4 regions of the Marinobacterium sp. xm-m-312 genome follow, and region 4 is predicted to be linked to each of the others. Evidence: predicted binding sites of a transcription regulator. Region 4 holds the regulator's gene; each other region holds the start of a gene.

The links. Region 4 encodes sigma-54, which starts transcription at its own class of promoters, with help from an activator protein. Its sites were predicted from a motif close to TGGCACNNNNNTTGCTNT; they were not measured.
Region 1: urtA (urea ABC transporter substrate-binding protein) is a predicted target of sigma-54. The motif match lies at 1,378-1,395, and genes of this name have one in related genera.
Region 2: glnA (glutamate--ammonia ligase) is a predicted target of sigma-54. The motif match lies at 1,365-1,382, and genes of this name have one in related genera.
Region 3: glnL (nitrogen regulation protein NR(II)) is a predicted target of sigma-54. The motif match lies at 1,425-1,442, and genes of this name have one in related genera.

Annotation. Positions count from the first base shown of each region.
Region 1 covers NZ_WBYS01000008.1:6,360-8,558, forward strand. The annotation lists gene XMM312_RS10180 (uracil-xanthine permease family protein) at 1-744, shown strand, start outside; gene XMM312_RS10185 (hypothetical protein) at 781-1,131, opposite strand; gene urtA (urea ABC transporter substrate-binding protein) at 1,437-2,199, shown strand, end outside.
Region 2 covers NZ_WBYS01000010.1:61,975-64,173, reverse strand. The annotation lists gene typA (translational GTPase TypA) at 1-1,078, opposite strand, end outside; gene glnA (glutamate--ammonia ligase) at 1,468-2,199, shown strand, end outside.
Region 3 covers NZ_WBYS01000010.1:59,674-61,872, forward strand. The annotation lists gene glnG (nitrogen regulation protein NR(I)) at 1-297, opposite strand, end outside; gene glnL (nitrogen regulation protein NR(II)) at 299-1,354, opposite strand; gene glnA (glutamate--ammonia ligase) at 1,627-2,199, opposite strand, start outside.
Region 4 covers NZ_WBYS01000001.1:258,961-261,159, reverse strand. The annotation lists gene lptB (LPS export ABC transporter ATP-binding protein) at 1-283, shown strand, start outside; gene XMM312_RS01310 (RNA polymerase factor sigma-54) at 314-1,813, shown strand; gene hpf (ribosome hibernation-promoting factor, HPF/YfiA family) at 1,866-2,156, shown strand; gene XMM312_RS01300 (PTS sugar transporter subunit IIA) at 2,169-2,199, shown strand, end outside.

The DNA of each region.
Region 1 (2,199 bases), on a different contig from region 4:
GGTAAAGGCATGATCAGCTCAGCGGCTATATTGATCGGTCTGATTGCAGGTTACGTTCTGGCCTACTTTATGGGTATGGTTAACTTCGGTAACGTCGGCCGTGCTGCAAGCTTTGCGCTGCCACAGCTCTTCCCATTCGGAATCGAGTTCGGCGCAGGTGCCATCATCGGTATCGCACTTATGTCATTCATCTCTGCGATTGAGACAGTGGGTGACGTATCGGGTATCACCAAAGGTGGTGCGGATCGTGAAGCAACTGATACTGAGATCAAAGGCGCAACTTATGCAGACGGTCTAGGTACAGCGCTATCTGCTCTAGCTGGTGCACTGCCAAATACATCTTTCTCGCAAAACGTTGGTCTGATCGCAATGACGCGTATGATGAGTCGTCACGTGGCAACCATTGGTGCGATCTTCCTGATCGTTTGTGGTCTGATCCCTAAAGTGGGTGCTCTCATCTCTATTGTGCCAATCGAAGTATTGGGTGGTGGTGTTATCGTGATGTTCGGCATGGTTGCCTCTTCAGGTATGAAGATGCTGGCTGATGTGGATTGGAACAGCCGTAACATGGTGATCTTTGCAGTATTACTATCACTTGGCCTGGGTCTAATGCAGGTTCCAGAAGCGCTTCAGCACCTAGACGGTACAGTTAAGGCGCTTTTAACAACAGGTCTACTACCAGCAGCAGTCTGCGCCATCGTACTCAACCTGTTTATGCCTCATCCTAAGAAGGAAGAGGAGTAAGTTTTTAACTTACCTTTCTAATCGATCAAAGGCCCCTTATGGGGCCTTTTCAGTTGGAGCCTTATCACAGATGAGGCGATTTTTATCAGCACGCATCGCGGCCTTTTCAAGACCGCTCCAACGGTTCGCACGCTGAATTGATGTTGGAGCCTCATCGAAGATGAGGCGATTTATATCGGTAAAAATCGCGGCCTTTTCAAGACCGCTCCAACGGTTCGCACGCTGAATTGATGTTGGAGCCTTATCGAAGATGAGGCGATTTATATCGCTAAAAATCGCGGCCTTTTTAAGACCGCTCCAACGGTTCGCGTGCCGAGTTGATGTTGGAGCCTTATCGTAGATGAGGCGATCGTTTCTGACTGCGGATGACAGGCTGAAGCCAGTCACGGCAGCTCCGTAGTTGAGTTCTCGCCTGTCAGCCGCTATATGGCTAATCTCACAACCCTAAACAAGTGCACCAAAATACCCTTAAAAAATTTACTTTTGCGATCTTTTGGTGCGCAATTCTGTCATAAATGTCACTTAATGGTGCGCTGTAAAATCTCTTCATATGCGTCAAATAGAATAATATTAATTGTTTATATTATTGTTTTTAAACATAAATAAAATTAATTTACGGACTATTTCAAAAACTGGCACGCACTCTGCAATAAGAAAAACATCTAGGTTACTAATCAAAGGAGAAGACCCTGATGTCTAAATCAACTATGTTTAAATCTGCTGCGCTAGCCTTAGCTGTTTCTGCAACGAATCTTGCAATGGCGGCTGATACGATCAAAGTGGGCGTGCTTCACTCACTGTCGGGCACAATGGCGATCAGTGAGACAACACTGAAAGACACCATGCTGATGCTGATCGAAGAGCAGAACAAGAAGGGCGGTTTACTAGGTAAACAACTTGAGCCTGTGGTTGTCGACCCAGCGTCTAACTGGCCACTGTTTGCTGAGAAAGCACGTGAGCTAGTTGAGAAAGAGAAGGTGGACGCGATCTTCGGTTGTTGGACATCAGTGTCGCGTAAATCGGTTCTTCCGGTTATTGAAGAGCTAGACAGCCTCATGTTCTACCCAGTTCAGTATGAAGGTGAAGAGTCGTCTAAAAACGTCTTCTACACAGGTGCTGCGCCAAACCAGCAGGCGATTCCAGCGGTTGATTACCTAATGAACGAGTTGGGTGTTGAGCGTTGGGTGCTAGCCGGTACTGACTATGTCTACCCACGTACAACTAACAAAATCTTGGATGCTTACCTAAAAGCGGCGGGTGTTGCTGAAGAGGACATCATGGTGAACTACACGCCATTCGGTCACTCTGATTGGCAGTCGATTGTATCGGACATTAAAAAGTTCGGTTCAGCGGGTAAGAAGACTGCGGTTGTCTCTACCATTAACGGCGATGCCAACGTACCTTTCTACAAAGAGCTAGGTTCACAGGGCATCAGCTCTGAAGATATTCCAGTGG
Region 2 (2,199 bases), on a different contig from region 4:
CTGATACACGGAATTTCTCAGGGCTATCACCCGGCTCTACACGCAGTGCTACGTTGTGAATCAATTCGCGCTCTAGACGCTCTTTGATGTTACGGCTGGTAACGAATTTGCCCTCTTTACCGGCAAACGGAGAGTCGTTGACCTGGAATGTCATAGAGACGGTTGGCTCATCGACAGAGAGTGCTGGTAGTGCTTCAACAACATCTGGGTGACACAGCGTATCTGAGATGTTGAGTTCGTCTAGACCGGTAATACAGACAATGTCACCTGCTTGTGCACTGTCGACATCGACACGATCAAGACCGTGGTAGCCCATGATCTTAAGGATACGACCTGAACGCATTTTTGCGTGTGAATCGATGACTTTAACAGGCGTGTTGGTAGAGATCTTACCGCGTGAGATACGACCCACACCGATAACACCGACAAAGCTGTTGTAGTCCAACGCAGAGACCTGCATCTGGAATGGACCTTCTGTATCGACGTGAGGCGCATCAACGTGCTTGATGATCGCTTCAAATAGAGGCGTCATATCGTCAGCCATAGCTTCGTGATCATCACCCGCAATACCGTTGATCGCTGAGGCGTAGACAATCGGGAAGTCCAACTGCTCATCGGTAGCGCCTAGGTTGTCGAACAGTTCGAAAACCTGATCCATAACCCAATCTGGACGTGCACCAGGACGGTCGATTTTGTTGATAACAACGATTGGCTTAAGGCCGCGTGCAAAGGCTTTCTGAGTAACGAAGCGTGTTTGTGGCATTGGACCATCAACTGCATCAACAAGCAGAAGGACCGAGTCAACCATCGACATAACACGCTCTACCTCACCACCGAAATCGGCGTGCCCAGGAGTATCGACGATGTTGATGCGGTAGTCGTTCCAAGTGATGGCGGTGTTTTTGGCAAGGATGGTAATGCCACGCTCTTTCTCTTGGTCGTTTGAGTCCATGACGCGCTCAGCGCCTTCATCACGACGGCCAAGGGTACCTGACTGCTCTAGAAGTTTATCAACTAGGGTGGTTTTGCCATGGTCGACGTGTGCGATGATGGCGATATTGCGAAGATTTTCGATCACGAGGTGAGTCTCATTAATTAAAGATCCGCGGATTATACGCGTCGAGCGTGATCAAGGCGAATTAATAGCCAATAAATTTGGACCATATGAACAATTGTTAGAAGCGAATCTAGTGCAAAATTTTTTGGCTGGAGTATCATATTGGCACACATCGACAGACTAGTAATAGTTTAAAGCACCATTGTGGTGCGTATGTTTTAGGTGTGCATCAAATTGGTGCGTTTATTGTCATTGGTGATTCGTTGCTGATGCGGTAAATCACCGTAAATAAAGACTTTTTTCGAGTTGGCATACTGTTTGCTAGCTCGTTAGGAAGACTGAGCTTGCATGGTGCAGGCTTAAACCCAAGGCTACTAGTCTGGCAATATCTGATAATGGAGAGAGCCATAATGTCTGAACAGACACTAAATCTGATCAAAGAAACTGACGCGAAGTGGATCGACCTTCGCTTTACAGACTCTAAAGGTAAAGAGCAGCACGTAACTATCCCAGTTCACGAAATGGGTGACGACTTCTTCGAAGACGGCAAAATGTTTGATGGCTCATCTATCCAAGGTTGGAAGGGTATTAACGACTCTGACATGATCCTTCGTCCAGATGACTCTTCATCTATCGTTGATCCATTCTCTGAAGATGCAACAGTCATCATCCGTTGTGACATCGTTGAGCCTGCTACAGGTCTTGGTTACGAGCGTGATCCACGTTCTGTTGCTAAGCGTGCAGAAGAGTACCTGAAATCAACAGGTATCGCTGACAGCGCTATGTTCGGTCCAGAGCCAGAGTTCTTCGTATTTGACGAAGTTCACTTCCACTCTGACATGTCTGGTTGTGGCTACACTGTATCTTCTGAAGAAGCTGCATGGTCTTCTAACAGCAAATTCGAAGGCGGTAACACAGGTCACCGTCCACGCGTTAAAGGCGGTTACTTCCCAGTACCACCAGTAGACTCTCTACACGATCTTCGTGCTGCAATGTGTGACGCGATGACAGCGATGGGTCTGCACGTAGAAGTACACCACCACGAAGTAGCAACTGCTGGTCAGTGTGAAATCGGTGTGGCAGGTAACACCCTTGTTAAGAAAGCTGACGAAGTTCAGATTCTTAAGTACGCAGTTCACAAC
Region 3 (2,199 bases), on a different contig from region 4:
GGCACCACCTTGATAAGAGGCAACCGCGGAATCTAAATCTGAGTGAGCGGTCATGATGATAGTCGGAATGTCTGCATAATCAGCTTGAAGCTGCTCTAGCATCTCAAGACCATCAATGCCCGGCATACGAATATCGCTGATAATCACATCAGGCTGTTCACGCTTAATTTTTCGCAGCAACGCATCGCCCGACTCAAACACTTCTGTCGCCAAGCCACTGCCAGAGATCGCTTTCTCTAAAACCCAACGTATTGAGCGATCATCATCTACTATCCAAACGGTTGCTGGCTTAGACATCTCAACTCTCCAAAGGAATTAAAATTTTAAAATTTGTTGTACTGGGTTTCGAGGCGACCTCGATTAAACCCTGGTGCTGACCAATAACAGATTGGGCAATCGATAGTCCCAACCCAGACCCTTCCGCACGACCGGTCACCATCGGATAGAACACGGAATCTAAAAGATCCTTTGGTATGCCCGGACCGTTATCGATAATCTCTACGCAGCAGACCAGTCGATGCTGCTCTGCGCCCAGCGTAATTCGTCTGAGCGCTCGTGTTCTCATACGGATTTGCGGAGCGGCTGTTTCAGACTCTTTCAGGGCCTGCATCGCATTTCTGCAGATGTTTAAAACCGCTTGGATCAACTGTTCACTGTCGCCGTTAAACTCCGGCAGACTTGGGTCGTAGTCACGAACCAACTGAATCTCTTGCTCGCTTTCAACTTCAATCAGAGCACGCACACGCTCGAGCACCTCGTGAATGTTCACCGGGTGTATGTTGGGCTTCTTGTAAGGCCCCATCAGACGATCCACCAGATTTCTTAACCGATCCGCTTCATCGATGATAATTCCGGTGAACTCTTTAAGCCCCTCATCATCCAGCTCGCGCTCTAGCAACTGTGCAGAGCCGCGAATCCCGCCCAACGGGTTCTTGATCTCATGTGCCAAGCCACGCACAAGCACTTTGGCGGTGGCATGTCGATTCAACATCTCCTCTTCACGCTCAATTCGAACCAGGCGATCACGTGGGTGCAACTCCATCAGTAGAAACCCATTCGGTAACCTTGAGATGGTGTAATCCGTCATCAACTCGTTACCACCAAAGGTAATCAGAGCGGCTTCGCGTTTACTGACATGCTGTCCCGTCGCAGAGACACTCTCTAATAGCTTGAGCTCCTCTTCGGAACCAATAAAGAGATACTCGATGTGTGAATTTTTTAAGCGTTTAAAGCTACCCTCTAACAGAACCTCAGCGGCCGGATTCATATACTTCAACTCGAACTTCTGCCCCAGTACCAATACAGCCGTATTGAGGTTTTCAAGAATCAATTTGTACTGTTGCGATCCGAACATTAGGTATTCCCAAGGGTTTTGATGACTTAACAGCTCTACTCTAGCGTTAAGCCTTAATAGCTCTACTTAATAAGCAAAAAGGTTGCCAACTCAGCGAAACCCAGTAACCACGGGCTTTTGAGTTTTAGCATGCACAATAGAATGGCATATATGAAGATATTATGCACCATTTTGGTGCGAGGTGTTTTGTGCGCATCCATGCGCCTGCAGGATACCGTTCGTCCTGAACAAAAAAACCCGGCAGGTGCCGGGTTTTTTGAATCGATAAGATCTTAAACTGAGTAGTAAAGATCGTATTCGATTGGGTGAGTTGTCTGGCTCACTTGAGCACACTCTTCACGCTTAAGTTCGATGTAAGCGTTTAGCATGTCTTCAGTGAATACGCCGCCGCGAGTTAGGAACTCGTGATCAGCTTCTAGAGCGTCCAGAGCTTCTTCTAGTGAAGAACAAACCTGTGGGATCTGAGCAGCTTCTTCAGCTGGTAGATCGTAAAGGTCTTTGTCTGCTGCATCGCCAGGGTGGATCTTGTTCTGGATACCGTCAAGACCCGCCATCATTAGCGCAGAGAACGCTAGGTATGGGTTAGCGATTGGATCAGGGAAGCGTGTCTCGATACGACGGCCTTTAGGGCTAGTTACGTATGGGATACGGATAGAAGCTGAACGGTTACGAGCTGAGTAAGCTAGCATAACTGGTGCTTCGAAGCCTGGAACAAGACGCTTGTACGAGTTAGTACCTGGGTTACATAGAGCGTTAAGCGCTTTAGCGTGCTTGATGATACCGCCGATGTAGTAAAGAGCTTCTTCAGATAGGCCCGCGTATGCGTCGCCAGCGAAGATGTTAAC
Region 4 (2,199 bases):
TGCAAGAGCCCTAGCAAACGACCCTGACTTCATCCTACTGGACGAGCCTTTTGCTGGTGTAGACCCCATCTCTGTCAGCGACATCAAACAGACCATAAGGCACCTTAAAGATCGAGGTATTGGCGTCCTGATAACCGATCACAATGTCAGAGAGACTCTCGACATTTGCGAACGGGCTTACATCGTTAGTGAGGGTAACATTCTTGCAGAGGGTGAGCCTGAGCAGATCATGATGAATCAAGCCGTTAAAGAGGCTTATCTGGGCAATGATTTTCGCTTGTAACTCTCACACTTTTAAGTAATTATCATTTTAATGAAGCACTCTTTACAGCTCAAAGTCGGACAGAACCTGTCCATGACCCCACAATTGCAGCAAGCGATCAAATTGCTGCAACTCTCCTCCTTAGAGCTACAGACAGAGATTCAAGAGGCACTCGATAGTAACCCACTACTGGAGGTAGCCGATGAAGAAGATCAGAGTGAAGAGAACTCTCAAAGCATTGAGCAAAAAGAGTCATCAACCTCAGATGAGACCCAATCTAATTCAGAGATCGAAGAGACGTTCGAATCGTCTCAGCCGGAAGATAGCTGGTCTACTGATGACATACCTGAACAGCTTTCAACCGACAGTCAATGGGACGATACTTACCAAAGCTCTTCAAATTCCAATCGTGATGATGATTGGATGCCAGGTGATAATGACGCTGCGGTTGAAACCATCCAAGACCACCTTAATTGGCAACTGAATCTGGTTAATTTCAGCGATGTTGATCGATACATTGCTGAGATGATTATTGACTCTATCGATGATCGTGGCTATCTGATCACCGATCTGCAGGACATTCTTCTCAGCTGCCAAGAGGAGCTACCTGAACTCTTTTTTGAAGTGGAAATGGATGAGGTGGAGACAGTACTTCACCGCATTCAACAGTTTGACCCACCCGGTGTCGGTGCCCGTGATCTTGCAGAGTGTTTGAAAATCCAGTTAAGACAGCTACCCATAGAGACACCTTGGCGCGCAGAGTCACTGCGCCTAGCGACCGACTATTTAAACCTGTTGGGCAGTCGAGATTTTAAATCTTTGATGCGCCGTATGAGGCTCAAAGAGGAGCAACTGTCAGAGGTGGTTAGGTTGATTCAATCACTTAACCCAACACCAGGAGACTCTTTAGATCTGGGTGATACTGATTACATCGTACCGGACGTGATCGTGCGTAAACGCGCGGGGGAGTGGACACTCACTCTCAATAACGACGTAGTCCCTGAACTACGTATCAATGATGTCTACTCAGGCATGATTAAACGTGCAGACAACTCCGCGGAGAACCAATTTTTAAAAGACCATCTCCAGGATGCACGCTGGTTCATAAAGAGTTTACAAAGCCGCAACGAGACCCTCTTAAAGGTCTCAACGGAGATCGTTTCCAGACAGATCGGTTTTCTTGAACAGGGTGAACAGGCGATGAAGCCTCTTATTCTTCACGACATTGCTGAAGCCGTTGATCTACATGAATCCACCATCTCCCGTGTTACAACTCGAAAATACATGCACACCCCGCGCGGTGTCTTTGAATTGAAATATTTCTTTTCGAGTCAGGTGGCTACCAGTGACGGCAGTGGTGCATCATCAACTGCGATTCGAGCAATCATTAAAAAATTAATTTCAGAAGAAGACCCTCGCAAGCCACTAAGTGACAGTAAGCTTGCTACACTACTAGATGAAGAGGGGGTGAATGTTGCAAGACGAACCATTGCTAAATATCGCGAAGTTCTCAACATTCCACCTTCAAATGAGAGAAAGCGTTTGGTTTAATTGAGGTGGGCGGCCTCATTTTTTCACTCCGCCTAAGACGAGGAGAAGTCATATGCAGATAAATATTACTGGTCATCACGTGGACCTGACTGAAGCTCTAAGTGAATACGTACGTAACAAGTTCGATAAGCTAGAACGTCACTTCGACAACATTCAGAATGTACAAGTTACTCTCAGTGTCGAAAAGCAGGGTAAAAAAGCCGAGGCTGATGTTCACTTAGCCGGTGGCCAAGTGGTAGCTTCTGATGAGCATGATGACATGTATGCAGCGATTGATGGCTTAGTGGATAAGCTTGATCGCCAAATCATCAAGCATAAAGAAAAAATGAAATCTCACAAATAAACGAACGACAACATGCAACTAGGTGACCTACTGACGACTGAAA